Regions from separate parts of the Microbulbifer bruguierae genome, predicted to be linked through region 4. Evidence: predicted binding sites of a transcription regulator. Region 4 holds the regulator's gene; each other region holds the start of a gene.
What was found. Region 4 encodes LexA, which represses DNA repair genes until DNA is damaged. Its sites were predicted from a motif close to ACTGTNTNTANANACAGT; they were not measured.
Positions count from the first base shown of each region.

Region 1: PVT68_RS10545 (VRR-NUC domain-containing protein) is a predicted target of LexA. The motif match lies at 2,324-2,341, and genes of this name have one in related genera.
Region 2: ruvC (crossover junction endodeoxyribonuclease RuvC) is a predicted target of LexA. The motif match lies at 4,432-4,449, and genes of this name have one in related genera.
Region 3: PVT68_RS00845 (YebG family protein) is a predicted target of LexA. The motif match lies at 2,591-2,608, and genes of this name have one in related genera.

Region 1 covers NZ_CP118605.1:2,529,135-2,536,766, forward strand. The annotation lists gene PVT68_RS10535 (type I restriction-modification system subunit M) at 1-889, opposite strand, end outside; gene PVT68_RS10540 (zinc-binding dehydrogenase) at 1,159-2,181, opposite strand; gene PVT68_RS10545 (VRR-NUC domain-containing protein) at 2,433-4,118, shown strand; gene PVT68_RS10550 (ATP-dependent DNA helicase) at 4,115-6,667, shown strand; gene PVT68_RS10555 (CLCA_X family protein) at 6,725-7,525, shown strand.
Region 2 covers NZ_CP118605.1:1,664,244-1,671,875, reverse strand. The annotation lists gene PVT68_RS07195 (proline--tRNA ligase) at 1-355, opposite strand, end outside; gene PVT68_RS07190 (HU family DNA-binding protein) at 513-941, opposite strand; gene PVT68_RS07185 (FmdB family zinc ribbon protein) at 1,274-1,537, shown strand; gene aspS (aspartate--tRNA ligase) at 1,626-3,404, shown strand; gene PVT68_RS07175 (YebC/PmpR family DNA-binding transcriptional regulator) at 3,521-4,264, shown strand; gene ruvC (crossover junction endodeoxyribonuclease RuvC) at 4,462-4,992, shown strand; gene ruvA (Holliday junction branch migration protein RuvA) at 5,151-5,762, shown strand; gene ruvB (Holliday junction branch migration DNA helicase RuvB) at 5,792-6,811, shown strand; gene ybgC (tol-pal system-associated acyl-CoA thioesterase) at 6,954-7,358, shown strand; gene tolQ (protein TolQ) at 7,362-7,632, shown strand, end outside.
Region 3 covers NZ_CP118605.1:182,698-190,329, forward strand. The annotation lists gene PVT68_RS00830 (amidohydrolase) at 1-337, shown strand, start outside; gene PVT68_RS00835 (amidohydrolase family protein) at 337-1,632, shown strand; gene PVT68_RS00840 (MAPEG family protein) at 1,709-2,098, shown strand; gene PVT68_RS00845 (YebG family protein) at 2,204-2,512, opposite strand; gene PVT68_RS00850 (DUF6249 domain-containing protein) at 2,895-3,776, shown strand; gene PVT68_RS00855 (sigma-70 family RNA polymerase sigma factor) at 3,789-4,343, shown strand; gene PVT68_RS00860 (hypothetical protein) at 4,396-4,758, shown strand; gene PVT68_RS00865 (LEA type 2 family protein) at 4,893-5,405, opposite strand; gene PVT68_RS00870 (2OG-Fe(II) oxygenase) at 5,714-6,589, shown strand; gene PVT68_RS00875 (mechanosensitive ion channel family protein) at 6,693-7,632, shown strand, end outside.
Region 4 covers NZ_CP118605.1:681,792-689,423, forward strand. The annotation lists gene PVT68_RS02920 (TetR/AcrR family transcriptional regulator) at 1-267, opposite strand, end outside; gene PVT68_RS02925 (DUF6763 family protein) at 477-809, shown strand; gene PVT68_RS02930 (LOG family protein) at 888-1,529, opposite strand; gene lexA (transcriptional repressor LexA) at 1,745-2,353, shown strand; gene PVT68_RS02940 (hypothetical protein) at 2,445-2,699, opposite strand; gene PVT68_RS02945 (DUF6586 family protein) at 2,772-3,314, opposite strand; gene topA (type I DNA topoisomerase) at 3,311-6,019, opposite strand; gene PVT68_RS02955 (hypothetical protein) at 6,325-6,855, opposite strand; gene PVT68_RS02960 (universal stress protein) at 7,116-7,559, shown strand.

The sequences.
Region 1 (7,632 bases), 1.8 Mb from region 4:
ACGGCGGGTTGGCCATGATGAAGTCGGCCTTGAGGTCCGGGTGCTGGTCCTTGAAGAAGGTGTCGGCGGGCACCTCGCCCAGGTTGGCGCTGATGCCGCGAATGGCCAGGTTCATCTTCGCCAGCTTGTAGGTGGTGCTGGTCTGCTCCTGGCCGTAGATGGAGATGTCTTTCTTGTTACCCTGGTGGTTCTCCACGAACTTCACCGACTGCACGAACATGCCGCCGCTGCCACAGCAGGGGTCGTAGATCTTGCCGTGGTAGGGCTCGATCATTTCCGCCAGCAGGTTGACCACGCACTTGGGGGTATAGAACTCGCCGCCGCCCTTGCCTTCGGTAGCGGCGAAGTTGCCGAGGAAGTATTCGTACACGCGGCCGACGATGTCCACCTCGCTCGCCGCGCCGCCCTCCTGCTCCACCACCGTGTCGATATTGTTGATGGAGTCGATCAGCGCGGCCAGTTTGCTGCCATCCAGCCCCAGGCGGGAGAAGTAGTTATCCGGCAGCGCGCCCTTGAGCGCCTTGTTGTTCTTCTCCACCGTGTAGAGGGCGGTGTCGATCTTGATGGCGATATCGTCCTGCTTGGCGTTCTGGGCGATGTAGTCCCAGCGCGATTCCGCCGGCAGGTAGAAGACGTTCTTCATGGTGTAGAACTCCACCATGTCCACATAGTCGCCCTGCCCCTCGGCAATCAGCTCGCGCTTGCGCTGCTCGAACTTGTCACTGATGAACTTGAGGAAGATCAGCGACAGCACCACGTGCTTGTATTCGGAGGATTCCACGCTGCCGCGCAGTTTGTCCGCGGTGTCCCACAGGGTTTGTTCGAAGGATTTTTGCTTCTTGGCGGCGGCTTTGGTGCCGGTAGCGCTGCCTTTGACTGCTTTGGCCATAGGTATCTCTGGCTGATTGTTCGGAAGACGTCTTGTATTGGTACTTTTGACTCATTGGTCACGCAAAGTCTGCGGCTGGCCACAACGGCCGAGCTTTGGTGTGGCCTTGTTCAACCCCAATACGTTAATTAGTACGCCAGATTACCAAAATGGGGCAGCAGCGGCGACACATCCGATACTGTTTAAGCCGTAGCCGGAGGAAGTGCTACAGGATGGGGTTACGCAGAGATTCATGGTACGCAGAGATAACGGCTTTCCACAGGTGAACCCTAAATTTCCAGCACAACCTTGCCCACCGACTGACCACTGCGCAGGCATTCGATTGCCTCGTGGGCTTCGGCAAAGGAGAACCTGTGACCTACGTGGGGAGACGGCAAGCCCAGTTGGGCGGTGCCGTTCAGCAGTTGATCGAACAGCGCCTGCTCATGCCACAACCAGATCAGGTTGAAAGCAAGCACGGATTTATTGCTGCTGATCATGTCCAGCACATCGTAACGGGGCCGCTTCATGTAGCGCCACGCGGCTTTGGACCAGTTGGGTCGGTTTCCGGGGGTAAATTCGGCGGCGCCGAAGACGACCAGGCGCCCCATGGGGGCGAGCGCGTTGAAGGATTGTAGCTGTACCTTGCCGCCGATTCCGTCGAGTACCGCGTGCAATGGCCGACCGGCGAGCTGGTGTTTTAACTGGGCGGGAAAATCCGGGCCGCGCAGGATAACTTCGTTAAAGCCCTGCTCCGCGAGAAACTCTTGTTTAGCCACCGTGCCCACCGTACCCACGGGCACCGCTCCCATCTGCCGCGCCATGCGCATGGCCTGCAGGCCGACGCCACCGGCAGCACTGTGGATCAACACGACCTGGCCCGGTTTCACCCCGCCGAGGTCGCCCAGCGCGTATAACGCGGTCAGGCTCTGTACGGGAAAGGCCGCGCCCTCGGCAAAGCACCAGCCCTCGGGCAGCTTGCGGCAGTGCTGCGGCAGTACGTCGAGGGTGTCTGCGTAGCTACCGAAGCGAGTGCAACCGTAAATTCTGTCGCCCACCTCGAGGTCCGTTTCCGCCTGTTCCCCCAGCGCGCTGACGATACCGGAAAATTCCAGCCCGGGCACAAAGCTGTCCTCCGGGGTTGCCGAGTAAAGCCCGGTCAGCGCAAAGATGTCGGCGAAGTTCAGACCCACCGCTTTGACGTCGATGCGAATCTTGTCCTCGTCCAGGGGCCGCAGCTCCTCCAGCACCGGTCGCAGATTGCTGATGGCTCCGGCTTTTTCCGTGCGCCAGACGCGCCGAGTCTGATTCATTCCCTGTTATCGCTCGTTCCTGGATGTGATTTGGATGTGATATGCAGCCGCAGAGAGTACCCATTGCATAGACTCACTGCCATAGCGCGAAAGAGCTATGGCCCACCGGTCGCGCCCGGGGTTTGTCCGCTCCACCCCCAATGCTGTATAACCATACAGCACCCAAAAGCGCTCCCGATGCCCTGGATCTCTAGTGCGAGTGCATCTAAATCTTCTTCTGCCATTTTTTATGCAAACACCTGACCAGTCTTATGACTTCTGTCGTTGAATTACCCGCAAACTATTACCTGAATAACTTCCTTTCGCTGATGGAGTTTGTGACGGAACGCTACGCAGCACTTCTATCACAGGAGGAGCGACAGTTTTGCGCGAGGTTTCACCGACTGGATAAGGACAGCCAGCAACTGTACGTGCGCCTGCTGTCACGCAAGGGGGTTCCCTCGCCGGCGGGAGCACTTTTTCGCCAGAGCAAGCTCGTTTACGTGGAGATTAGCGATCTGCCCGCCGCTGCGGCTCAACTGGTACAGGCCGGACTGCTGCAGCGTAACCCCGTGTTGTCGGTGGAAGCCCTGTTACCGCTGTTTACCAAGGCGGAGTTACTTGCCAGCAGCCAAACCCCACTGGCAAAAACACTTAAGCGCCCGGCACTGGAGCAGGCGCTGCTGGCGCAGGCCGGGGAAGCGGTCGCCGATCGCCTGCTGAGCGGTGAATCCCTGCTCGCTGTACAGGCAGCGGAATGTTTCGAGACCTTCAAACTGTGCTTTTTCGGCAACCTGAATCAGGATCTGACCGACTACGTGCTGCGGGATCTGGGGCTGTTGCGCTACGAGCGCTATCCCCTGGAGCGGGAACGGTTGCCGTTTCAACACCGCGCCCAGATCGAACAACACCTGCATTATTACCAGTGCCTGGCGGAAGCAGAAACGGCGATGCAGTCGGGAAGCGACGCCATTCAGCAGCTTGCAGCAAAACTTCCGCAAGCGAACGGCGAAGATGCGACCCTGGCGCGCAGGGTAGATCGCCTGCGCCTGCATCTGGCACGGCAGCTCGAGCGCCTCGACGCACTGGACGCGGCAGAACAGCTGTATGGCCAATGCACACGGCCGCCGGCGCGGGAGCGTCGCGCACGTATTGCGGTACAGCGCGGCGATACCGGCAGCGGCCTGGCGCTCTGCCGGGAAATCATGGCAACCCCCTGGGATGAGGCGGAGCAGGAATTCGCCGAGGGATTCGGCTACCGGACCGCCAAAGCCACGATTCACCGAACCGACTGGCCGGCGCCGGAAAAATACCGGCCACCGACCGAAACCGTTTCCCTGCAACCGGGACCCGAATGCGTCGAGCTGCAGGCCGCGTCCCATCTCGCACAGTCATCGGCAACCGGCGACGATATGCAGCCTCCTGCGCAGTGTTTCTATGTAGAAAACACCCTGTTCAACGGCGTACTCGGCCTGTATGTATGGGACATTGTGTTTGCGCCGATACCCGGTGCATTTTTCAATCCGTTTCAGATCGCACCCAGCGATTTTCGCACCGGGGACTTTTATCGCCAGCGCCGCACGGCGTTCGAGCAACGCCTGTCGGAATTGGATCGGCAGAGCCTGCAGCAACGGGTGTGGGAAAATTATCGGAACAAATCCGGTATCGCCAACCCCCTGGTGACCTGGGAAGCACTCCCGAAAACCCTGCTGGAAATGGCACTGGAAAGAATTTCCCCACAACACTGGCAACAGATTTTCCGTCGCCTGCTGGCGGATATCGGCAACCACCGCAGCGGTCTGCCGGATCTGATTCTGTTTCCCGCCGATGGCAGCTATGAACTGGTGGAAGTCAAAGGGCCCGGCGATCGCCTGCAACAGAACCAACAGCGCTGGCTGCGCTTCTTCGCCCGCCACCAAATCCCCCACCGTGTTGTGCATGTGGAGTGGCAGCCTTGAGCGAGGAAACAGCCCTGAGCGAACAAACAGCGCTGAGCGCAAAAACAGCCCTGAGCGCAAAGAAAGCCCTGCGGCTTTCCGTGGGCGAGCTGGTGGCCTTTGCCTGCCGCCGCGGTGATCTGATCGGCGATCGCACCCCCGGTCCCAGCGCCCAGGAGGGTATCCGCGCACACCAGAAACTGCAGAAAAAGCGCCCCCGCGGCAGTGAGGCGGAATTCAGCCTGGAAGTAAACCTTGTGTGCGATGGCTTGCCGGTTTCGCTCAGCGGGCGTGTGGATATCCTGCATCCAAAATCGGATCTGCACCGGCCGGCGCAGCTGGACGAAATCAAAACCACCTACTGCGCACCGGATTTATTGTCGCAGTCTGTACGTGACCTGCACTGGGCACAGCTGAAAATTTACGGCTTCTGCTATCTGCAGCAACAGCAGTATTTGGCTGTGCACGATTGCGACGGAAGCGTCGCGGAAGACGCTGTAACGCTGCAGATGTTGTGGCACAACCTCAAAGAGAAAAAAACCTATAGTGAGTCCACGCAGTACCAGCGGGATGAGCTGGAAACATTCACCCTCACCGCCCTGCGTGAATACGTGCAGTGGCACCGCCTGTGGCAACAGCATCGCACGCAGGTCCGGCAAACCTCCCGCACCCTCGCATTTCCCTTTGCGGATTATCGCCCCGGCCAGCGCGCGCTGGCAGTAGCCGCTTACCGCTGCCTGCGCGACGGTGGCGAACTGGCGGTGGAGGCACCTACGGGAATCGGCAAAACCGTCAGCACCCTGTTCCCGGCCATCAAGGCCTTGGCAGAAGCGCAGGTAGACCAGCTGGTTTATCTCACCGCAAAAAATTCCGGCCGCGAAGTGGTGCGCCAGACCGCACAGATGTTTCATCAACGTGGACTGCGACTGTCGCTGTTGGAAATCCAGGCGCGGGACAAGACCTGTGCCTGCAACCTCGGCCTGTGCAGCCGCGATGCGGATGGAATCTGCCCGCGCACGCGGGGGTTTTTCGACCGTCTGCCGCAAGCCCGCCGGCAGCTGCTGGGCAAACCGCTATTAACCGCCGAGGCAGTGGCGGAGGTGGCGGACAAGCTGCAACTGTGCCCCTTCGAGCTTTCTCTGCAGATGCTGCCCTGGGCGGATCTGGTGGTGTGCGATTTCAATTATGTATTCGATCCCCTGGTGCGTATGCAGCCGTTGCTGGATCAGAGCCGAAAACGCGCATTGCTGGTCGACGAAGCCCACAATCTCGGGGAGCGCGCACGCGCCATGTACAGCGCGGCACTGGAGCGCAGCAGCTGTCGTCGCGCCGCCGCTGACTGCAAAAGTACCCACCCCACCCTGCGACGCAGCATTCAGTCCCTGGTGCGGGCCCTGGAAAACTGGGCAGAGGCACAGTCGCAATCACATAACAGCAGGACGTTCGCACCAGGATCGAGCGGGGACGATCCGGCGGCGCAGCACTGGCTCGGCGATCCCTCTGTACCCGAGCAGCTTCCCGTTGCCGTCAGTCGCGCGGTGCACAAGGTACTGGCCGTCGTCAGTGCATTGTGGGAGCAATCGCGGCGGCCTCCGGAGGTTTTGGGAGACTGGCTGAAAAACCTGTTCCGCTATATCACGGTCGAGCAGTTACTGGGTAACCAGCATCGCTGCCTGACAAAAGTGCAAACCCGCGGTGACCGATGGCAGGAACAGCAGGTCCAATTACTGTGCCTGAACGCCGCGGACTTTCTGCAGCAAAGCTACCGGCAGTTTCACGCGGTGATCGCGTTTTCCGCCACTTTGCGGCCAGCGGCATTCATCTACCGGCAGTTGGGGCTGCAACAGCATTCACCACTGCTGACGTTACCGTCCCCGTTTCATCCAGCGCAGCAGGGCGTTTTTCTCTGCCCCTATGTGGATACCCGCTATCGTGCTCGAGATGCCGCGATCAGCGCACTGGTGGAGATGGTGACGCGGGTGTATGCAAGCCGGCCGGGCAATTATCTGGTGTTTTTCCCCTCCTACCGTTTCCTGCAGCGGGTGGCAGAGGAGTTTTCCCGGCGGCAACCACACATCGCGCTGGTACAGCAGACACCCGGTGCCAGCGAACGCGCCCGCAGCGAATTTTTACAGCACTTCAGCGACGGCCGGCACAGCCTGGGCTTTGCGATTATGGGCGGTGTATTTGGTGAAGGGGTGGACTACCGGGGTGAGCAATTGGTCGGAACCATCGTGGTGGGCGTGGGTCTGCCGCAGGTGAATGTAGAGCAGGAACTGTTGCGCCAGGCCTGGAGCAGCGATAACGAAACCGCCAGCGGCTTTGATATGGCCTACCGCTATCCCGGCCTGACCCGGGTGCTGCAGACCGCGGGACGGGTGATCCGCACCGAATCTGATCGCGGTGTGGTGGTGCTCGCGGACGCACGCTTTACCGAGCCATTTTATCGCGACCTTTTTCCCGCGCACTGGCAACCGCAGACCTGCGATAATGGCGAAGCACTGTCCCGACAACTCGCGCAGTTCTGGCAGGCGACCACAGACCAGGAAACAGAAAACGGACCCGGCTGATTTTTCACGGCTATTTTTTCGGATATTTTTCCACCGGTACCATTTTTTAAATCGACTATGGCACTCACACGCAATTTCTACCGCCGCAGTGCGCAGCAGCGCAGCCAGCAGAGCGTCACTTTCAGTGATGTGCGCAAACGCTTTGATTTCCGCTCCATCAGCATTGGTCGCTGGGTCACTGAGGCCGAGCGGGATCGCGCGGCAGGGCTGTTTTACGACGCGCTGGTAGACCTGATGACGATTCTGCAGGGACCGGAACTACTGGTGTCCCTGCGCGGCACCCTCGCATTCCAGTACGGCACCGGCGGCCGCCCCGGGGTTATGGCCCACTACGAACCCGCCAGCCGGACCTTCTCCCTGGCCAAGAATGCCGGCCCTGGCTCCATTGCTCACGAGTGGTTTCACGCCCTGGATCACTACCTCGCCGACAAGGCATTCAGTGATGTCTCTGGCCATATGTTTGCCTCCGAAGCCTGGCTGCGGGACGCCACCCCCAATCCACACCCGATCAACGACCGCCTGTTTGCCTGCTTCAGCGCGGTCATGCTGGACAAGTCCGGGGACAATCCCAGCGAGATGTTCCGCATCTCCCGGGAAGTCGACAAAGCCAATCGCTGTGTCTATTTCGCCGATCCGGCGGAAATGTGCGCGCGCGCGTTCGAGGCATTCGTGCAGGATGCCAGTATCAGCAACAACTTTCTGGTGGCGGGCACCAAGGCCAGCGACGAGGCGAAACTCGGGCTCTATCCCACCGGCGCCCATCGCCAGCGCATCAACTGCGCTTTCGCTGAATACTTTGCCTGCCTGGGCAGATCCCTGCGCGCAAACCTACAGCGCGAACGTGAAACATCCGGCTGAATACGCCATCCGGCACATTCCCGAGGTTTGTCGCGCGCGCGACGCCGAATACAACTCGCCGGTTTTTCCCTGTGTTAGCATCCGTTCACTCTGCGTCGCGGCGGGAG
Region 2 (7,632 bases), 980 kb from region 4:
GAATCAGGTCCGTGATCACTTCCTCGTGGGTCGGGCCCAGGCAGAAAGGGTTGTCGTGACGGTCCTGAATGCGCAGTAGCTCCGGTCCATATTGCTGCCAGCGGCCGGACTCTTCCCACAGTTCCGCCGGTTGTACCACCGGCATCAGCACTTCCAGTGCCCCCGCGCGGTCCATTTCCTCGCGCACGATGCGCTCCACCTTGCGCAGTACACGCAGACCGGTGGGCAGCCAGGTGTAAAGGCCAGAGGACAGGCGGCGGATCATACCCGCACGCAGCATCAGCTGATGACTGATGACCACTGCGTCATTGGGGGTTTCTTTCTGGGTAGCGATCAGATAGCGGGATGCGCGCATAGGGCTTTCTTTTTCGTTCGGTGGAATTTAGGGCTAAATCGAAAGGCGGCCATTTTACGCCGGTGCGAATGTGTTTTGGTAGGGGCCGCCAGATTCGAAGTGTCAAAAGCAGAAAACCCCGCAATCGCGGGGTTTTCATGGCTGAAAGCGGCGAGAATCAAGACTCGGCCATTTCCTTCAGCTTCTTCAGCGGGCGGATTTTTACCTGGATGCTGGCAGGCTTCGCCTTGAACATGGTCTCTTCGCCGGTGAAGGGGTTGATGCCCTTGCGTGCTTTCTTGGCCGGCTTCTTCACGGTGGTTATTTTCAGCAGACCCGGCAGAGCGAACTCGCCTACTGCGCGCTTCTTCACGTGGCCTTCGATCACGTTGGTCAGTTCGTCCAGAACCGCCTGAACCTGCTTGCGTGACAGTTCGGTGCTCTCGGCGATCTGGTTCAGGATCTGGGTCTTGGTGTACTTTTCTTTAACGGCAGTCACTTTCTTGGCCGGAGCGGCCTTGGCTGCTGCTTTCTTTACTGGAGCCTTCTTGGCTGCAGTTTTCTTGGCGGGGGCTTTCTTAGCTGCTGCGGTCTTGCGTGCGGCCATAGTTAGCTTCCTTCTATATAGATGTTTTTCCAGTGAAAGTGTTTGTACATCTGGGGATACCCAAGTACTGAGCTGAAGTATATCCAGTTTTTGTTCGAGCGCATCGGGTCAAAACGGAAAAAAAGTGCTTTTTTTTAGGGGTTTGGCTGAAAAATGGCCCAGAAACCACTTGTCTGCTGCCCTCCGGTAGTACCTGATACCCCCGGCAAACGCTCCGCAACCTGCCTTCTTCTTCCCTCGCAGGTGCTCATGTATAATCTGCGCCCCTTTATATTCTGGCACCTCGGGGAACCGTCGCGAGGTGGCCAACAGTGAGATTCGGGTACATCGCCATGCCTATCTACGAATACCAGTGCAAGGCCTGCGGGCACCAGATGGAAGCCCTGCAGCGTATGAGCGACGCTCCGCTGACCGACTGCCCGGCCTGCGAGAAAGCGGAGCTGAGCAAGAAAATCAGTGCCGCCGGATTCCGTCTTAAAGGCGGTGGCTGGTACGAAACCGACTTTAAAACCGGCAGCAAGAAGAATCTGGCCGGTGATGCGGCCAAGCCTGCCAATGCCGGGAAATCCGCTGGCACGGATGCCAAAGCCAGCTGATACCGCCAAACCAGATACGACTATAGCGTTTACGACTACGACTAATAGCGTTAACAACTAGCGTTAACAACTAAGGGAATAAGACTCCATGCGCACCGACTACTGTGGCGCCCTGCGATCCGCCGATATTGACCGCGAAGTAACCCTGTGTGGCTGGGTAGACCGCCGCCGCGACCACGGTGGAGTCATTTTCATCGACCTGCGCGACCGCGATGGCATTGCCCAGGTCGTATTCGATCCGGATGCTGGTGAACACTTCCAGCTGGCCGATCGCGTGCGTAGCGAATACGTACTGAAAGTCACCGGCCGCGTGCGCGCCCGCGCCCCGGAAGCGGTCAATCCGAATATGGTGACCGGCGAAATTGAGGTTTACGGCCTGCAGCTGGAGATCCTCAACAGTGCGGAAACCCCGCCCTTCCAGCTGGATGAGCACACTGCGGTCGGCGAAGACGTGCGTCTGAAATACCGTTATCTCGACCTGCGCCGGAGTGAAATGCAGCACAACCTGCGCTTCCGCTCGAAGATCACCAATGCCATCCGCAACTACCTGGACGGTGAAGGTTTCCTGGATATCGAAACCCCGATCCTGACCCGTGCCACCCCGGAAGGGGCCCGCGATTACCTGGTACCCAGTCGTACCCACGCGGGCAAATTCTTCGCATTGCCGCAGTCTCCTCAGCTGTTCAAGCAGCTGCTGATGGTGTCCGGTTATGACCGCTACTATCAGATCGCCAAGTGTTTCCGCGATGAAGATCTGCGCGCTGACCGCCAGCCGGAATTTACCCAGATCGATATCGAGACCAGCTTCCTCGACGAAAACGCGATCATGTCCATTACCGAAGGCATGATCCGCAAGCTGTTCAAAGATCTGCAGGGTGTCGAGCTGGGTGAGTTCCCGCGCATGCCCTATAGCGAGGCAATGGAGAAATTCGGCTCCGACAAGCCGGACCTGCGAATCCCGCTGGAGCTGGTCGACATCAAGGACCTGATGACCGAAGTGGACTTCAAAGTGTTCTCCGGCCCGGCCAACGACCCGAAAGGCCGTGTGACTGCGCTGAAAGTACCCGGCGGCAACGACAAGCTGACCCGCAAGCAGATCGACGACTACACCAAGTTTGTCGGCATTTACGGTGCCAAGGGCCTGGCGTACATCAAGGTCAACGACCGTTCGGATCTGGAAAACGGTCTGCAGTCTCCGATCGTCAAGTTCCTGCCGAATGAAGTGCGCGGCGCGATCCTTGATCGCCTGCACGCCGAGAACGGCGACCTGATTTTCTTCGGTGCGGACAAGGGCAAAATCGTCACTGAAGCCCTGGGTGCACTGCGCTGCAAGCTGGGTGAGGACCTCAACCTGTACGTGGCCCAGTGGGCGCCGCTGTGGGTGGTGGACTTCCCCATGTTCGAAGAGAACGATGACGGCAGCCTGACTGCGCTGCATCACCCGTTCACCGCACCCTCCTGTGCGCCGGAAGAGTTGAACAAGAATCCGCTGGAAGCCCTGTCCCGGGCATACGATATGGTGTTGAACGGCACCGAGCTGGGCGGTGGCTCCATTCGTATTCACGATCAGGCGATGCAGCAGACCGTATTCCGTGTGCTGGGTATCCAAGAGGAAGAGCAGCGCGAGAAGTTTGGCTTCCTCCTGGATGCGCTCAAATACGGCGCGCCGCCCCATGGTGGTCTGGCGTTCGGACTCGATCGCCTGGTAATGCTGATGACGGACAGCGATTCCATCCGCGATGTAATCGCCTTCCCGAAAACCCAGAGCGCTGCGTGCGTGATGACCGACGCTCCCGGAGCGGTAGATGCCAAGCAATTGCGCGAACTGAGTATCCGCCTGCGTCAGAAAGAGGATCAGGTGGGCTGAGTTTCTTTGACCGTCATTCCGGCGCAGAGTCCGGAATCCACGCTGGACCCCGGCCTGCGCCGGGGTGACGGGAAGCAATTTGAGCGTGAAGTTGGAGTACGACCGGAGAGATATCGATGGCTGGACATAGTAAATGGGCCAACATCAAGCACCGCAAGGCGGCTCAGGATGCCAAGCGGGGCAAAGTTTTCACCAAGATCATTCGCGAACTGACGGTCGCCGCCAAGTCTGGCGGGAACCCGGATGATAACCCCACCCTGCGGACCACCATCGACAAGGCCCTGGGTGCGAACATGAAGCGGGATACCATCGACAAGGCCATCGCCCGTGGCGCTGGCAATGCGGATGGTGAGAGTTACGAAGCGGTAACCTATGAAGGTTATGGCGTGGGTGGCGTCGCCGTGCTGGTTGAATGTCTGACCGACAACCGCAATCGCACTGTGGCAGATGTGCGCCACGCCTTTACCAAGCGCGGTGGCAACCTGGGTACCGATGGTTCTGTTGCCTACCTGTTCTCGCGCAAGGGGCAGATGTACTACGAGCCCGGTGTGGACGAAGATGCGCTGATGGAGGCCGCGATGGAAGCCGGGGCTGAGGACATTGAAAGCAATGAAGACGGCAGTATCGAGGTAAGCACCGAGTTCACCGATTATATGTCGGTGAAGGATGCGCTCACCGAAGCCGGTTTTGCCCCTAGCAATGCGGAAATCGCCATGGTCCCCTCCACCACCATTCCTCTGGATAAAGAGGGGGCGGAAAAGGTGCTGGCACTGGTGGATATGCTGGAAGATCTGGATGACGTGCAGAACGTCTACACCAACGCTGATATCCCCGAAGAAGTCATGGCCGAACTCGGGTAACCTCTGGGCGCGTAGCCGCCGGCTCCGCACGTTCGCCAAAGCGCACTCCTGGCCTGAAAATGCCCCGCAACCCGGGGCATTTTTGTGTCCAGCCTCCGGAAAGCCGCTGAGCAGAATTCCCTCCTGCCTTGACGCATTGGCGTCACCTTGGGACACTTCCCGCAACAATTGTATAAATGTACAGGGGGTAGCCTGCCGTGACCCGAATTCTGGGGATAGACCCCGGCTCGCGCAAGACCGGTTACGGCCTGATCGATATCGAGCGCTCCAGTGCCCGCTATGTGGCAAGCGGGGTTATCAGGCTGCCTGATGGCCCTCTGCCCGAGCGGCTTAAATTGATTTTTGATGCTGTCAGCCAGATCGCTCAGCAATATCAGCCCCATGAGATGGCGATCGAGAACGTGTTCATGTCCAAGAGCGCCGGTTCAGCGCTGAAACTGGGGCAGGCGAGGGGTGCGGCGATCGTTGCTGCGACCCATGCGGACCTTCCGGTTGCAGAATATGAGGCGCGCAAAGTCAAGCAGGCGGTAGTGGGCAACGGCGGTGCCGACAAGCTGCAGGTACAGCATATGGTCAAAACCCTGCTGAGACTTCCCGCTTCACCGCAGGAAGATGCTGCGGATGCGCTGGCGGTGGCGCTTTGTCATATGCATACCATGCAGACTTTGATTCAGACTTCGGCGGGGAATCGGACTCGGTTCCGGCGCGGACGGTTGAGCGTAACGTAGCTGACCTTGTGGCCCTTTTTAGTTATGGGGTCAGTTATGGGTCCTGCAATTGACAAGGCGAGTGGCGACTTTGCTACCGGCAGCAGGGTAGCCACGGAATTGGAAAAGTACGTATCACCGGGCCTTGAGGTCCGGACAATATAGAACCTGGAATAAGAATGATTGGAAGACTCACCGGCACCCTTGCCGCCATCCAGCCGCCCCAGTTACTGTTAGACGTTCAGGGTGTGGGTTACGAAGTCCTGGCCCCGATGACCACCATTTTCGAATTACCTCAGTTGGGCGGCAGTGTGCAATTGCACACTCACTTAGCAGTTTCAGAAACTTCCCAGCAGCTGTTTGGGTTTATCCACGAAGCCGATCGCCAGTTGTTCAGAACCCTGATCAAGGTCAACGGCGTAGGCCCGAAAATGGCGCTGGCGATTCTGTCCGGGCTCGATGGTGCGGCGCTGGCCCGCTGTGTGGCCGATGACAACGTGGCTGCGCTGGTCAAGGTCCCGGGCGTGGGTAAGAAAACCGCAGAACGCCTGATCATCGAATTGCGCGGCAAGCTAACCCCGCAGGTGGGTGATCTCGGGGATATCCCGTTGATGGCCACCAACAATGAGCCGAGGGTTGATCATGCCGGCGAGGCCGAAAGTGCCCTGGTAGCACTGGGGTATAAGCCCACCGATGCCAGTAAGATGGTCGCCCGCGCCTGCAAGGAACAGGCCGACGCGGATAGCGCCACGCTGATCCGTATTTCCCTGAAGAGCATGGCGCCCGCCTGACCGAGTAGAAATTTCCGTGAGAAGCCCCCGTGATTGAAGCAGATCGTCTTATCGCCCCGGAGCCCATCGGCCCCATCGGCGTGGAAGAGCAGTACGACCGCGCCGTGCGCCCGAAAACCCTCGCCGATTATGTTGGCCAGCCGGTGGTGCGTGAGCAAATGGAAATTTTTATCCAGGCCGCCAAGTTGCGTAAAGAAGCCCTGGATCACACCCTGGTATTCGGCCCTCCCGGCCTTGGCAAGACCACTCTCGCGAATATCATCGCCGCGGAAATGGGTGTGGCGATCAAGACCACGTCGGGCCCGGTGCTGGAAAAGGCCGGCGATCTCGCCGCCATCATGACCAATCTGGAGCCCGGCGATGTGCTGTTTATCGACGAGATCCACCGCCTCAGTCCGCATGTAGAAGAGGTGTTGTATCCGGCGATGGAGGATTATCAGCTGGATATCATGATCGGCGAGGGCCCCGCTGCGCGCTCGATCAAGCTGGATCTGCCGCCGTTTACCCTGGTGGGCGCGACCACTCGCGCCGGTCTGTTGACCTCCCCGTTGCGGGACCGCTTCGGTATTGTGCAGCGGCTGGAGTTCTACAATATCGACGACCTCACCAGTATCGTTGCCCGCTCCGCGCGCCTGATGGGTGTGGAAATGGACGAAGAGGGCGCGCGCGAGGTGGCCTGCCGCGCCCGCGGTACGCCGCGTATTGCCAATCGCCTGTTGCGTCGGGTGCGGGATTTCGCGGAGGTGAAAGGCAATGGGCATGTGTGCGCCGATACCGCCGATCGCGCCCTTAATATGCTGAATGTGGATACCCGCGGATTTGACCAGCTTGACCGACGCATGCTGCTGACCATGATCGAGAAATTTGATGGTGGTCCGGTGGGGGTAGACAGTCTGGCGGCGGCGGTGAGTGAGGAGCGCGACACCATCGAGGATGTGCTGGAGCCCTACCTGATCCAGCAGGGCTATATCACTCGCACCCCGCGTGGACGTGTAGCGACCGCGCTGGCCTACGAACATTTCGGAATTCCAAAGCCCGACCGGACCTGACGGATCGGTCGCCTTCCTGTAGCATGTGTCTTTAACGCTGATGGTCGTCGGTGCTGCCTCCCGGGTATGAGCCGCCGGCCCAGAGCCGCTAACAACAACGAAGCTAAGCGCGGTCACTCGGATTTCAGATTAAGGACAAGGTGTGTCAGAAGCCTTCAGTATCCCCATTCGCGTGTATATCGAAGATACCGATGCGGGTGGCATTGTCTATTACGTAAATTATTTGAAGTATATGGAGCGGGCCCGCACAGAATTGGTCCGTTCCCTCGGCTATGATAAGCCTGCGATGCCGCAGCGGGGGCTGTTGCTGGTGGTGCATTCAGCGCAGGTTCAGTATCGGAAGTCTGCAATATTGGACGACGAGCTGCGGGCCTCCGCTACCGTTGGCAAATTGGGGCGCGCCGCTGTTACGTTCGAGCAAAAAATCTGGCGTGGCACTGAAATTATTTGCGAGGCTGTGGTCAAAGTGGCCTGCGTGGATGACGCGAGCCGCAAACCCTGCGCTCTACCCGAAACCATATATCAAGCATTGAAGGCAGTGAGTTAAGACATGAATGCCGGTGAACAACTTTCTCTGTGGGGGCTGATTTCCAGCGCCAGTCTGCTGGTGCAACTGGTGATGCTGATGCTGCTGCTGGCCTCCGTGATCTCGTGGGTGATGATCATTCAGCGCGGCACCTACCTCTCCCGTGCGCGCAAGGCGATGATCAACTTCGAGCGGAAGTTCTGGTCCGGTTCGGACCTCAATCAGCTGTTCCGCGACGGCAATGCCGCAGCGGAAAAAGGCAAGATCGACGGAGTGGAGTCGCTGTTTCGTGCAG
Region 3 (7,632 bases), 500 kb from region 4:
CCAGCATCTTAATCAGGAGACGGCTAAGGCCATGGTGGCAGGGCAGCGCGCCGGCTTCCATATCGAGCCCCGGCACGCGGTTACCTGGATGACGCTCAACCCGGCAAAGTCCCTGGGTATCGACGCGGTCACCGGAAGCCTGGAGAAAGGCAAGATGGCGGATGTGGTCATCTGGTCGGGTAATCCCTTCAGTGTCTATGCCAAAGCGGATCAGGTCTTCATTGACGGTGTGCTGATGTATGACCGCGACGATCCCTCGCGACAGCCTCACAGCGATTTTGAACTGGGCATTCTCGATGCGGAAGGCGAGCGCCTGCCGGAAGGAGGTCAGCAATAATGAACAAGAATACGCGATTCAAATTTTATGGGGTGTTGTTGGCCGCGCTGGTTGCCGGTGCAGCGCCTCAGCTGTTCGCTGACACCCTGCTGATCAAGGGTGCGAAAATTATTACCCTGGATGAGCAGGGCACTCTGACAGTCGGAGACATGCTGGTACGGGATGGGCGCATTGAGCAGATTGCAGAGAACCTGGACGCGGTGACCGCGGACCTCGTGATCGACGGCAAGGGCAAGGTGGTGACGCCGGGCATTATTGCTCCCAGCAGCGAACTGGGGCTTACCGAAATCGGCGCAGCGGCATCTACCAATGACAGTGCCATCAGCGACGCGCCGCTCGGTGCTGGTTTTGATCCTGCGGTGGCATTTAATCCGCAGTCCACATTGATTCCATTCAATCGCGCCGGGGGCCTGACTCGAGCGGTGGTACTTCCCGGCAGCGAGGAAAAGATTTTTGCCGGTCAGGGATTCGCCATCAAACTCACTGGAGGTTATGACAGCGTCACCCAAACCGGATTGGTACAGAAAGTATACTTTGGTGAATCCGGTGCACAATTGGCCGGTGGCAGCCGTGCACTGGCGTATGCTCAGATTGAACAGGCGCTGAGTCAGGCTGGGGAATATGCGGCTAACCGCGCTGCGGTTCGCCGTGGCGACTGGCGCGAGCTGGACTATTCGCTGGAAGATCTGGATGCACTGCAGCCAGCGTTGAGTGGCGAGCAACCACTGTTGATTGCTGCCGACCGCTCCAGCGACATCCTGCAGTTACTGGCACTGGCAAAGAAGTTCAACCTGAAACTGATCATACTCGGCGCGGCCGAAGGATGGATGGTGGCAGACGCCCTGGCCGATGCACAGGTGCCAGTGGTGATCGACGCCCTGGGGAATACTCCCAGCGCGTTTGAAGCGCTCGGGGCGCGCATGGATAACGCAGCGCTGCTGCACAAGGCCGGCGTAACCGTGGCGATCAGTGGCCCTGGTTATGCAGGCTCACACAATAGCTACCTGTCCCGTCAGGGCGCGGGTAATGCGGTTGCCTACGGATTGCCCTATGAGGATGGGATCAAAGCGATTACGGCCAATGTTGCGGAAATTTTTGGACTCGAAGGGGGGACTCTGGCGGCGGGTAACCTGGCCGAGCTGGTCGTCTGGAGTGGGGACCCACTGGAGGTGACGTCCTATGCGGAAATGCTGTTGATTGATGGCCAGCCGCAGTCCCTGGTGAATCGCTCAACGCGCCTGCGGGATCGCTATCTGCACCCTAAAGCAGGTACCGGGCATGCCTACGAACGATAAGTTGCTACTTGTTAGCGTTATAAAGTGCAAGTTAGAAGTAGCGCAAAAAAAAGTATGAAACAGGTTGGAAAAGCTGATGAGTGTTGAAGTTACCGCGTTATATGCCGGGTTGTGTGGCTTGCTGATGATTGCTTTGGCATTCAGAGTGGTTGGGTTTCGCCGCGGTAAAAAAATTGGTATCGGAACTGGTGGCGATAAACAGGGTGAGGTGCTGGTGCGGGCCCACGCCAATGCGGCGGAATATGTCCCTATCGCATTGCTCCTGTTAATGGCGGCAGAAATCAACGGGCTGGCACCACTGTGGCTGCACAGCCTGGGCTCGACACTGGTGTTCGCCCGTTTATTGCACGCGATTGGCCTGATCGGCGGGAAAGGAGGCTATCACCCGGGGCGTTTTGTCGGCACTGCGCTCACCTGGTTGGTGATCATTATCCTGGCGGTGATTAACATTCTGTCTGTGTTCTGAGAAGAAAACGGAGTGAAAAAAAGCCCGGCAAGCCGGGCAGAGTACAGGGATGGAATGGAATCTGCGCAGGCTTGTACGGGTATCGTATGAGCCTGCGGCAACCGCTTACTGGTTGGCGGCCAGGGGAGTGACGTTTTCTTCGCCGTGGGCTACGGGTTGTTCTTCGAAAGCGTCATCTTCTGTCAGTAAATCTTCTGGCTTTCCTTTACAGGCCTTGGCCAGTACTTCGCGGCGCTTGGCCAGCATCAGGCCAATTTCTTCACTGGCTTGCTCGGAAACGCCATCAACATGACGCTCGATCAGGGCAGTGATGTTGGCTGCCAGTTCCAGCATTTTGTCGTGTTCTTCGGCATCTTTTTTGTTGTCGAACATGGCTCCGTCTCTATCGCATTTCCAGACTGCTACTACCGCCATAAGGGCCTCCTGATGGTCTTGGGCGTTTATTCTTGGCAATAACCGTGTGTTGTTATTGAAGTGGATGCATGTACAGTATCTGTATAGATGTTCAGTGTCAACGGCCGAGCGGAAACCGGTGGGGGTATAGGGTGAACTGGTCACATAGCAATTTGCTCAGAGTTTCTGCATCCAAATGCGGCTCTCCCCACGTCCATCTGCTGAAAGGTAAAAGTCGCACTGAAACGGGCGGCTGCTGCGGTACCCCTGATACAAACTGGTCGAAAAAGGTACAATCCTGCGCCAGTTGATCCGACGACTGATTTTGCCGTGCGGATGGTTGCGGGGGAAGTATCACTGAAAGCACCGCGATCAGGTAAATTGCAAGAGCGAGATAACATCAATGAGAGCGAGTAACACCACCATGCGTAAACGCATGCCCATCTGGGCCTTTGCCGTCGCAGCCACTCTGAGTATGGGGGTTTCCGGATCCCTGTGGGCACAGGACGAGGTCGGCGAGGCGCCCCAGCCGCCGACGCCACCAGCCCCAGTGGTAGCGCCGGAACCGGTAGAGAAAGAGGCGACTAAACAGGTGCGTATCCTGCGTCAGGGGGACGGCAGCCTGCGGATCCATGCCCGGGATGAGAACGGTGAAACGGCCAATGTCGAGATCGATCTCGGTGAAGAATTCGGCGGCGCGGTGACCCGGCGCATCTATGAAAAGCTCAAGGAGAAGGGCGTACTCGACGAGCAGGGCCTGGTGATCGAGGAATCGCTGGAATCGGTGCCGCGCAATATCGACATCGGTATCTCCACGGAAATGGCCCGGGAACATGCCCGGCAGGCGCGGGAGCACGCCCGCGCGGCGCGGGATCTGGAGCGCAAGGCAGAGGTCTACGCCTATAACTACAGCGACTCGGATGATTCTGACATTGCACTGGTTATTCCCGTGATTGCCATCCTGGCTGTTTTTGGTACCCCCATCCTGATTGTTTGGCTGGTCACCCGCAACAGCTATCGCAAAAAGCAGCTGGTGATGGAGAACATCAATCGTATGGTTTCCGAGGGGCGCGATATCCCGCCGGAGCTGCTGGACGCGCTGGAAGGAGAGAGCACTGGGAGTACCAGGGACCGCGGATTTACCCTGATGGCTGTGGGCGCGGCAATCTTTATCTGGCTCACTGCCGCCGCCGGTGTGGGGGTGGGTAGCCTGGGCCTGATCCCGCTGTTTATCGGTGTGGCACGCTATATCAACTGGAAGCTCGATCACCAGCAAGCAGGTTAAGGACGGCGACCCATGAACCTCAATGATGAGGATCTGATCAGGCGCGTCGTCGATGACGGGGACCAGCGGGCTTACGCCCAGCTGGTTCGTCGCTATCAGTCACAGCTGCGATTCTCGCTTCGTCAGCTGTGTGATGGCGACCAGGGGCTGGCCGACGATATGGCGCAGGAGGCCTTTATCAAGGCCTACAAGGCATTGCCTGCATTTCGGGGGGATGCGCGCTTCAGTACCTGGCTGTACCGTATTGCCTACAATCTGGTCATGAGCTACAAACGCAAGAACGCACCGGATGTGGATCAGGATGCGGTTGACCGTGCCCAGGCTCAGCAGAGCGTCGAAGAGGCGCAGCAGCTGGGTATGGCCAGAGATCTGAATACGGCGATGGGGGAGTTGAGTGAAGCCCAGCGGCAAGCGGTACATCTGTGTATGCAGCGCGGTTTTTCCCATGAGGAGGCTGCCAGTATTATGAAGTTGCCGCTAGGCACGGTAAAATCTCACGTTAATCGCGCAAGAGCCAAGTTGCAGACGCTGCTTCAGGCCTGGCGGGAGGAGGTAGTCGGTGGCTGATTTCAAACATCAATCAGCAGGTTCCCGGAACACAACGGGTGGTTCTACAGGTATGGTGATCAAAGACGGTATTGTTCAGTCCGCGCACGGTGCCCTGGAGGGTGAGCCGGACTTTGATGCATGGCTGTCGCAGCAGTTGCAGTTCAGTGAGCCTCATCTCGATGATGACGGCTTTTGCGAGCGTGTTATGGCGGAACTGCCGCCGGTGCCGGCGAAGCGCGCCGAGCGTCGGGCGACCCGTTATCAGTACGCGGCCGTGGTCGCGGCGTCCGCCATTGTCTGCTGGCAGTTCCCCTTCGAACAGGTGCTCACGCAGGCAGCCCAGCAGAGTATCAGTCTCTACAGTCTCATGGGGTTGGGTATTCTCGGCTCCATCGCGGCCATGACTGGCGGTATCTTGGTAGCTCGGCGCTGATCTTTCCCCGTATCCGCTTTCCCAATAGCTGGGGCCGTTGTCTCAACAGGCCCCGGACTCTTCTCTTCCTCTCACTTTTACGTTTTGGTTCCATGTTCTCGAATTTAGGGAAGTTTGGCCCCGATCCCGGGGGCTTAGCGTTGGTATTGCCCCAGATCTATCTCACCGCGTTTGGTTACGCGAATCGCGGGCAGAATGGACTGCCTCAATCCTAACTTTGCTTCCAGTTCGTAGGGCACGCTGTTTCCCTGCAGCCGAATGAGCTCTGCCGCTGCCATAAACGACCCCATGATGTTGGCCGAGGCGTCTACCACGATGGCGTCCTGACCGTAGGCTGGGATCACCGGCAGGTTACTCGATGTACCTGTGATCACCTTGTGGCCCGCCAATTTGAGGGTGTAGTACAGGCCGGACAGGGACAATTCACGGTTGTTGGGGTTGAACACGCGCAGGTGGATGCGAAAACGCAGGTCGCCACTACCGTTGCCGGGCAGGGGTTCCAGCGCGGTTAGCTGCACTTCCGGCTTTTCAAACTCCGGCGACAGGGTGGCACAACCCGGTATAGACAAGGCCAACAGCAATAGTACAAACGCCCGTGTGCGCAGTGTGCCGGCGATGTCGACCAGATTTTTTCTATTCCACTTCATATACAAGTACAAGCTATTCAATGTGTTCCCCCGGTAATTAGTGGCCGCGTTGTTTCAGGTCTAGACCATTTCTGTGACGTCCGGTTCAGCGGTGGAGGGGTATCGGTACAGGATCCAGCGGTAGTAGTAGCGTACGGATTGGGTTCAACACAAGAATATCCGGCGGGGACTATACTCAGGTCGCGTTTCAGAACCTGTCGCTGAAGCGTCATCCAGGGTCTGCAGTGCCAAATATCGAATAACAAATATCTGGGTGGCGCACCACAGCTGCAAAGGCAATGAGCGGGGGCGTTTAAAAGGAGTATTCCGTGGAGTTTGCCGAACTTCAGCCGGACCTTCAGCAGTGGATCCGCGACGCGGTAAAAGCTGGCCAGCAGCCATCGGTGATGGTCGAGGCGCTGCTGCGAGCAGGTTACCAGCCCAGTATTTCTCGGGCGGTGAAGCAGTGCATCGCCGATTTTGGTGGAAGCGGAGACCCAGATTGCCGATTGCCCCGGGCGCAAGCGGATTCCGGTCAGCGCTTCCGTCTGTTCGAGCCGCAGACGAATAATATCCCTGTGGACACACAGCGGGTGGAAGTCCTGCTGTCGTTGCGCAGTCCCAATCTCATACTTTTTGGCAACCTTCTATCTGCCAGTGAGTGTAATGCCCTCATAGAGCTCTCTCGTCCACAATTGAAGCCATCCCGGGTGGTCAACTCAGATAACGGCGCCTTTGATCTGGGGGAGGCGCGCACCAGTTATGGTGCCTGTTTTCAGCGGGCGGAATGTCCCTTGATTGCGGCGATTGAAAACCGTATCGCCCGGTTGCTGGGGGTGTCGGCGCGAAGAGGGGAGCCACTACAGATTCTGCATTACGAGCGCGGAGCACAGTACAGGCCCCATTACGATTTTTTCAGCCCCGAACGAGCGGGTCATAGGGAGGTTTTGTCACATGGCGGGCAGCGTGTGGGCACCCTGATCATGTACCTTAATGACGTCGTCGCGGGAGGGGCAACGGTATTCCCAAAGCTGGCACTGGAAATTTTACCGAAAAAGGGGTGCGGTCTGTTTTTCTCGTATGCCAACGAACGTGGTGAACTGGATTACCAGACCCTGCATGGAGGTAGCCCGGTAGGGGAGGGCGAGAAATGGATCGCGACCAAGTGGTTGCGCCAAGCGGATTATGTGACGGAAGAGGACTGACAACCTGGCTGGGAGCAGCGGCTGGACGATTTCGGCGGCTATGTACTTTATGTTTCATTTTTTCACTTTCGGCTTTTCTTGCTTGAGCCCCGTGAGCTGCACCGTGCAGGCACAACCCCCTGTCGACGACAAAACCAAAGAACTAGCCGAAACACTCGAACTGGCCAAGGTAGCGCCAACCTCGTTTTCCCATGTGCTTGAGGCGGTGACCGGATCCATGCTGGATATCTGGAATGCTTTTCTCGGGCATATCCCGTTCTTCGTTGCCGGTTTGGTGATGCTGCTGCTGACCTGGGGGGTGTCTATTGTCGCCGGGAAATTTACCCGCCGTTTTGCCAGAAAAACCACCAAACGCTCATCCCTGCACGATCTGCTGGTGCGATTGACGAGAATCGTCATCTGGCTGCTGGGATTATTGATTGCCGCGATGATCCTGTTTCCGGGGTTGACGCCGGCCAGGGCCCTGGGCGGATTGGGGTTGCTCTCGGTGGCGGTGGGATTTGCGTTCAAGGATATGTTTGAAAACTTCTTTGCCGGAATTCTGATCCTGTGGCGCTTTCCTTTCGAGGCGGGAGACGTCATCAAGTGCGAGCAGGTGGAGGGGCGGGTTGAGGCGGTAGAAGTGCGCAACACCACGATTCGCCGTACAACGGGAGAGCTGGTGATTGTGCCCAATCTGTTTCTGTTCAAGAATCCCTGTGAAATTCTTACGGATCGCAACAAGCGGCGTTTTACCATTTATGTCGGCGTGGGATACGGCGAGGATGTGGACGCGGCGGTAAAAGTGATCGAGAACGCGGTTTTGGGCTGTGAAATGGTCCGTGACGACGAGCCGATCCAGATTTTCCCCCGCGCGTTTGGGGACAGTAGCATCGATATTGAGGTCACATGGTGGGGTGGTTCTACGCCTCTGCAGGAGCGGGCATCCCGCGGCGAGGTAGTGACGGCTGTGAAGCGAGCTCTGGAGGACGCGGGGATTGAAATTCCGTTCCCGCATCGCACACTGACGATCAGGGATGCGACCGGGGTTTTGCAGAAAGAGG
Region 4 (7,632 bases):
ACCGTCGGCCGTCCCGTCCTGAACCTGTTTCTCCAAGGCTTTCCTACGACTCAGCTCCCGATCCAGATTCTCCGTAAATGGCGTAAGGAACCGTTCAAAAACTGCCTGAATCAGTTCTTTTTTCGAACCAAAGTGGTAATTCACCGCCGCCAAATTGACCCCTGCGGTACTGGTGATGGTGCGCAGCGATGTTTCAGTAAACCCCCGCTCCGCGAACAACACTTCCGCGGCGTCGAGAATGCGATTGACGGTATCCAGCTGACTCATGCCAATTCAAACCAACAATTAAAACGATTGTTTAAACCCTGAGACTAGCACAGTCGGCACCGAATGGAACACTCGGGTTTGAAGGCCAGCGCGAGATCATACGGGGAAGTTAGGGATGGGCAGGCGGGCACACTAGATTGGGTACAGAGATACTAAATCTGTGCCGGGGGGCAATGCTCCACAAACCATAGAGAAAGGAGGACAGCACCATGGCCAGAATTGCTCCGGAAATAGGCAGCTGGTTTGAAAATTTCGAAAGTGGCGACGTGTTTGAGGTCGTCGCTGTAGACCAGCCCTCCCGCACCATAGAAATTCAATATGAAGACGGTTCTCTGGATGAGATCGACTTCCAAAGCTGGCCTCGCTTGCCACTTGTTGGCGCCGCAGCACCGGAAGATGCCAATGCCGGCTATGGCTCATCGGCGGAAGAGATGCAGGATGAGGAAGATGCGGGATTCAGGAGCCCGGTATTTTCTCCGGCACAGAGCGCTATCGACAAACTCGAAGGCGAAAGCTTCCCGGGCAATGACGACGGATACTAGCGATGGCCCTGCCCCATTCAGGCAAAACCATTCAAAGGCTTGCCTTGGCGCTGCTACGGGTGGCCGTCAAGGCACGCGTCACCCGTTGTGCTCGCGAATATAATCAATAATGATCTCCGCAGCCTCTTCCACGGTATCGACGAGTTTAAACAAATCCAGATCACCGGCGTCGATGCACGCCCGCTCAAGTACCGTCTCCATCATCCAATCAATCAAACCCGCCCAGTAACGCTTACCAACTAAGACTATCGGGAACCGCTTTACCTTCTGGGTTTGCACCAATGTCAGCGCTTCGAACAGCTCATCCAAAGTGCCGTATCCGCCCGGCAGCGCGATAAACCCGACGGCGTGTTTAACAAACATGAATTTACGCACAAAGAAGTATCGGAAATGCAGACCGATATCCAGGTAGGGATTTGGTACCTGTTCAAAGGGGAGCTCGATATTGAGCCCGATTGACGATCCCGCGTGAGGAAATGCACCCCGGTTACACGCTTCCATTAGTCCGGGCCCACCGCCAGTAAGTACAGGAATACCTTCCGTGGACAGCAACTCTCCCAGGCGCATCGCTTCCTGATACTCTGGGGAATTCTCATGAAAGCGTGCACTGCCGAAAACCGTGACAGCGCCTTTCAATGTAATCAAGCGCTCAATGCCATCAACCAGTTCCGACTGTATGCGCAGCACCCGCCACGCTTCCGGCATTTTTGCATCCAGCATATGCCTTCTCCTTATCGCTATTACTACTTATTTTTCCGGAGTTCTGTGCTGTGGCGGTTGCGGCAGTAATCCTTTTCACATCCGCAGACCACAAAAATCCCGGGACACATCAAGTCTAGCAGTCGTAATGCGCCGCCCTGAGAAGATTGCGTGGATGTCAGATCTGTATATAATCACAGCAACTGTATAAAAATACAGACAACAGGAAGGCGCCCATGACAAATCTCACTGCCCGCCAGGCTCAGGTACTGGAGCTCATCAAATCTTACCTGGACGAAACCGGCTATCCGCCCACCAGGGCCGAAATCGCCCAGGAACTCGGCTTTCGTTCACCTAACGCCGCGGAAGAGCACCTCAAAGCGCTAGCGCGTAAAGGAGCCATTGAAATGGTGGCCGGTGCCTCCCGTGGCATTCGAATCCCAGGCCACCAAGCCGGGCTACCGATTGTCGGCCGCGTCGCGGCAGGCAATCCCATCCTGGCTGAGGAAAACATTGAGGAATACTGCGAAATCCCCGCGGAATTCTTCCATCCACCCGCGGATTACCTGCTGCGAGTACACGGCATGAGCATGAAAAATGCCGGTATTCTGGATGGCGACCTGATCGCAGTACAGCGTACCGACAATATTCGCAACGGCCAGATAGTGGTGGCGCGGATCGAGGATGAAGTGACAGTGAAGAGATTCAAACGCCGCGGTAATCAGGCAATGATTCAGCTGCTACCGGAAAATGAAGATTTTGAGGTCATCCAGGTGGATATGCGGGACAAAAACTTTGCCATTGAAGGATTGGCGGTTGGTGTGATTCGCCAGAACACCAACTGATTTTCACTGGAAAATCACTGCCTTAATAACGAAAACAGGGCCCATTGGGCCCTGTTTTCGTTTGTGCAAGCTGTCTCAGTGGATGGCTGTATCAGTGGATGGTGTGCTCGGTGACGTCCACCTCTTCGTCCTCAAAGGGCTCCGGCTCCAGCGAGCCGATTTCCTGAACCGCTTCTATCCCCGCCTCCAGCATGGCTCGGGCAACGGCAATTTTGTGCTCCTGCAAAAAATGCAGGCTTTCAGCGGAAAAATGAATACGCACCAACGGGTCCTCTTTGTGACCAGCGCGTCGCAGCGCTACATCACCATTGGACAACTCGATGATTTCGTAGGTCTCGGAAGACATTCACTTCTCCAGTTACAGCGTGATTTGCGGGCAGTGTAACACAGGGGGAGACAATTGATCAGTGCGCCGCGCCTACCACTCCTGCCCCTGTGCTCGCTGGCGCTGCACCAGTTCAGAAAGCGCACGGTGCCACTCTCGTAAACTCTGCGCATCGAGCTGGGAGCTCCCAGAGCCTGAACTTACATCTACCTGCCGCACCGGGATCAGGGTTTGCACTGCGGCACCTGTGGCGGCGCTTTGCGCCCGAGTGGACGGTGCCTGGGGTGCGTGCCACAGGCACCGCCAGGCAGTGTCCATCTGCCGATACCAACTGTCGGGATTCTCCGCCAGGCTGACCAGCTCCGCAATTTCCGCACTGAACTTGCCGTTCTGTGCCACCAGCTGCTGCAGCTGGCCAGCCGACTCCGGCTCGCGTCCAGGTGCTACACCCAGCTGTAACTGATGGGCCTGCTCAGCCAGAAAAGCGCGATAGCCACGCCATAGTTGCAACAGCGCCCCCTCACCAAGAGCTGACTGACACAGCGGATCACCACTGCCCTCAGCCTCCAGCCGGTTTAACAACAGCTGGCATTTGCGCAATGCGGCGGCGACGAGTCCGGTGTAGGGATTGCTCAAGTTTTGGCCTTTTTGGAAGGAGCCTTTTTAGCTGGTGCCTTCTTGGTGGCCGCCTTCTTCGCCGGGGCTTTCTTCTTGGCCGGCGCTTCTACCTGCCATTTACCGTCATGATAGAACGCCTTCCACCCGGTCGCCTTGCCGTCCTCTTCGGTCTGTACGTACTGCTCCTGGGTCTTGCGACTAAAACGCACTACCGTATCCCTGCCTTCGTTGTCCTCTGTGGGCGCAGAGAACAGGAAGCTGTATTTGGGATCAATCTCATCCTTGTGAGGCAACAGTTCCTTGATCAACGGCGCGCGGGTTTCGCGGTTTTTGGGAAACTGGCTCGCTGCGAGGAACAGGCCCGAAGCGCCGTCGCGAAGAATATAGGTGTCATCCACCTTTTCACACGCCAACTCCGGCATTGGTACCGGATCCATTTTCGGCGGCGCAGGCTGACCATTTTTCAGCAGTTTGCGGGTGTTCTTACAACTCTCATTGGTACAACCGAAGTACTTACCGAAGCGGCCAGACTTCAGCTGCATATCGCTACCGCACTTATCGCACTCGATCAGCGGACCGTCATAGCCCTTGATTTTGAACGTGCCCTTTTCCACTTCGAAACCGCTGCAATCCGGGTTGTTGCCACAAATATGCAGCTTGCGCTGTTCGTCCAACAGGTAGCTGTCCATGGCGGTACCGCACTTCGTACAACGGCGCTTATCGCGCAGCTGTCGGGTTTCCGCCTCTTCGTCCTTATCTGCATCAATCGCTTCTTCACCTGACACCAGGTTCATGGTGTTGGTGCAGCGCTCTTTCGGCGGCAGCGCATACCCGGAGCACCCCAGAAACACACCGGTGGAACCGGTACGAATCTGCATGTGGCGACCGCACTGACTGCATTCAATATCAGTATCCGTAGGCGTATTGCGGCGCATGCCGCCTTCTTTATCCTGAGCGACTTCCAGGCGATTGCTAAAGTCGGAATAGAAGTCGTCCAGCAGGTCCTTCCAGCCCCGTTTCCCTTCCGCGACCGCATCCAGGGACTCCTCCAGGTTGGCAGTAAAGCCGTAGTCCATCAGGTTCTGGAAACTTTCGCTCAAACGGTCAGTAACGATATCGCCCATTTTTTCCGCATAGAAACGACGATTTTCCAAGCGTACGTAACCGCGATCCTGAATGGTCGAAATAATGGATGCGTAGGTAGATGGGCGACCAATACCGCGCTTTTCCAACTCTTTAACCAGTGCCGCCTCACTGAAGCGGGCCGGCGGTTTGGTGAAGTGCTGCTTGGGATCGAGCTTCTTGAGCTCGAGAGTTTCCCCCACCTTGATATCCGGCAGCACCAGATCTTCGTCTTTTTTACTCTGTGCCGGTGCGACTCTCAAAAAGCCGTCAAAACGGATTACGCGTCCGCGGGTGCGCAGCTCAAAATCCCCGGCGTTCACCACGATAGAGGTGGAGGTAAACTGGGCTGGCGTCATCTGACAGGCGACAAATTGCTGCCAGATCAGGGTATACAGACGCTCAGCATCCCGCTCCATGCCAGAGAGCATGTTTGGCTTCACTCGCACATCCGAGGGACGGATAGCCTCGTGCGCCTCTTGCGCGCCCTCTTTGCTGCTATAGCGGTTGGGATTTTCCGGCAAATACTTATCGCCGTAATTTTCGCCGATATATTCCCGCACCGAAGCGACCGCTTCCGCACTCAGATTGGTGGAGTCAGTACGCATGTAAGTGATGTAACCAGCCTCATACAAGCGCTGGGCCATCATCATGGTTTTCTTGACGCTAAAGCTGAGACGATTGCTCGCGGCCTGCTGTAGGGTCGACGTGATATAGGGCGCGCCAGGCTTGGAACTGGTGGGCTTGTCATCGCGGGCCGCGACCTGGAAGCTGCTCGCCTGCAGCGCCTTGAAGGCCGCCATGGCCTGCTCTTCATTGGTCGGGCGGAAGTTTTCACCGCTCTGCTTCTTTACTTCGAGACGCAGTGAGTCCGACTTGGCGGTTTGCGTATCCGCAAACAGAGTCCAGTACTCTTCTGGTATGAAGGCGCGAATTTCACGCTCCCGCTCCACCACAAGGCGCACGGCAACCGATTGCACACGACCAGCGGACAGACCGCGAGCGACCTTTTCCCACAGCAGAGGCGAGACCATATATCCGACAATACGGTCGAGAAAGCGTCGCGCCTGTTGCGCATTGACGCGGTCGATATCCAGGGGGCCCGGATCTTTAAAAGCCTCCTGAATCGCGCTCTTGGTGATTTCGTTAAACACCACACGACGGAACCGCCCTTCATCGCCACCGATGGACTCACGCAAATGCCAGGCAATTGCCTCCCCCTCGCGATCCAAGTCCGTTGCGAGATAGACATGGTCGGCGCTGGCGGCAAGTTTGCGCAATTCATCGACCACCTTTTCCTTGCCAGGAAGAATTTCGTAGTGGGCTTCCCAGTTGTGGTCCGGATCAATGCCCATACGCTTGATCAGCTGTTCGCGACCTTTCTGGCGCTTGTAGACCTCTTTATCTTCCGGGGACAGCTTGCGGGTTTCCGCAGCGCGCCGGGCGCGCTCCTTGGCGTCCACCGGCTGTTTACTGGAGGCACCGGTGGGGAGATCCCGGATATGACCAATACTGGACTTCACCACAAAGTCCTTTCCGAGATATTTGTTAATGGTTTTTGCCTTGGCCGGTGACTCGACGATGACCAGTGATTTACCCATAAGCCTTTGATTTTTAATAGAAAATTTACTGCCTTCGCACCTGCGGCGACAGCCTTGAACAGCGGTGCGCTGCGCGAATATATATGCTTCGCCCCCGGTGCGGTCAAGCAAACAGGTCAAATTCATGACCAATTAGCCCCTTGAACGAGTACTTGTGACCGAGGATTCAATTGTTGGTTCGGCACCCTTGCTGCGCAGCGAACACATGTTGCTGAGCTGCGGAATCGGGCAAGTTCACTGGCACCACAACCGCTTGAAACAGTAGACCAGATCCGGCATCCAGCCAGCCCTTCGCGGACCTTAGTTTATTGCCCATCGCCCCCGGGAGTGCCAGGCTGATACTGGCGTATCGCCTCTTCGATCAATGGCCGCTGGGATTCAAGTACTGCCTGAATAGCCGCCAGGCCGGCATTCCCACTGCGTTCACCCCACTGTATTCCGAGCCCGGCATCCGCGGCGTACACTCCCGTAGCGTCGGCTGGGAGCGCCGCTATCAGCTCTTTCAGCGGTGCCAGTGCCGGCTCGGGGGCCGCCCTCCCTTTGCGCCAGTCCCAAACACCCTCGAAGTGCATTTCGTGGCTCATCCGCTGCAGTTCCAGGGCCCATCCGGTCTGTAGCCTGCGCGGATTTCGCCAGTGGGAAAAATAGGTAGCGGCGCTGCCGGTTCCCTGTGACGCTGGCAGAGGCTGCATCTGCACTTTGAGACCGGATGTAGCCGCTCGCTGGCGCAAATCGGCCAGTTTTCGGTCCCGGCTGCTGGGCTTCATCCACATAACCGGACCTATCACCAGAGCCACGGCAAACACGATGACAATGAGCGGTAACCAACTGGACATGACACCCGTTCCTCTTGCTTCTTTTAATTACTCACGCTGGAGAAGATAGGTTTCTAGCGCGACACTTTTTCTCTATTCGCTATCAAATAGCCTATGCCTGGTTACTATGCGAGCACTTGTGCAAGCACTTCAGGGCGCAGCGCCGTCACAATGTCTGGCCGGCGCGCATTTTCCACTCCCGAGCGGCACTTGTGTCAAGACCGTTTTTTTAAAGTAGACTCACTCTGGTATCACGCATAAACCGCAATCGCGAGGACATAATGGCAGGCTATAACAACATTCTGGTTGGACTGGACCTTTCTGAAGAATCCTCTCAGGTACTGGAGCGCGCGGCACAGATTGCCGCAGACAGCGGTGCTCAGATGAGCCTCGCCCACATCATCGAGCCACTGACGTTTGCCTATGGCGGCGATATTCCCATGGATCTGTCAGAAGTCCAGGAACAGTTGCAAACACAGGCCAAAGAACAACTTCGCAAGGCCGCTGCCAGCCTGAACATTCCCCCTGAGCGCCAGCATGTGGTGCTCGGCCAGCCCGCAACGGAAATTCATCGACTCGCGGAAGAAGCCGGCTGTGATCTCATTGTCATCGGCAGTCATGGGCGCCACGGACTCGCGCTGCTGCTGGGATCCACCGCAAATGGCGTCCTTCACGGCGCAGGATGTGATGTGTTGGCGGTCAGGGTGCAACCGGCAAACCAGTAACCACGGCATAGCCCCGGCCACTCTGTAACCGCTGGTTTGCCCCAGACTGTCGCCAGCGAGGGGCAAATTCCGG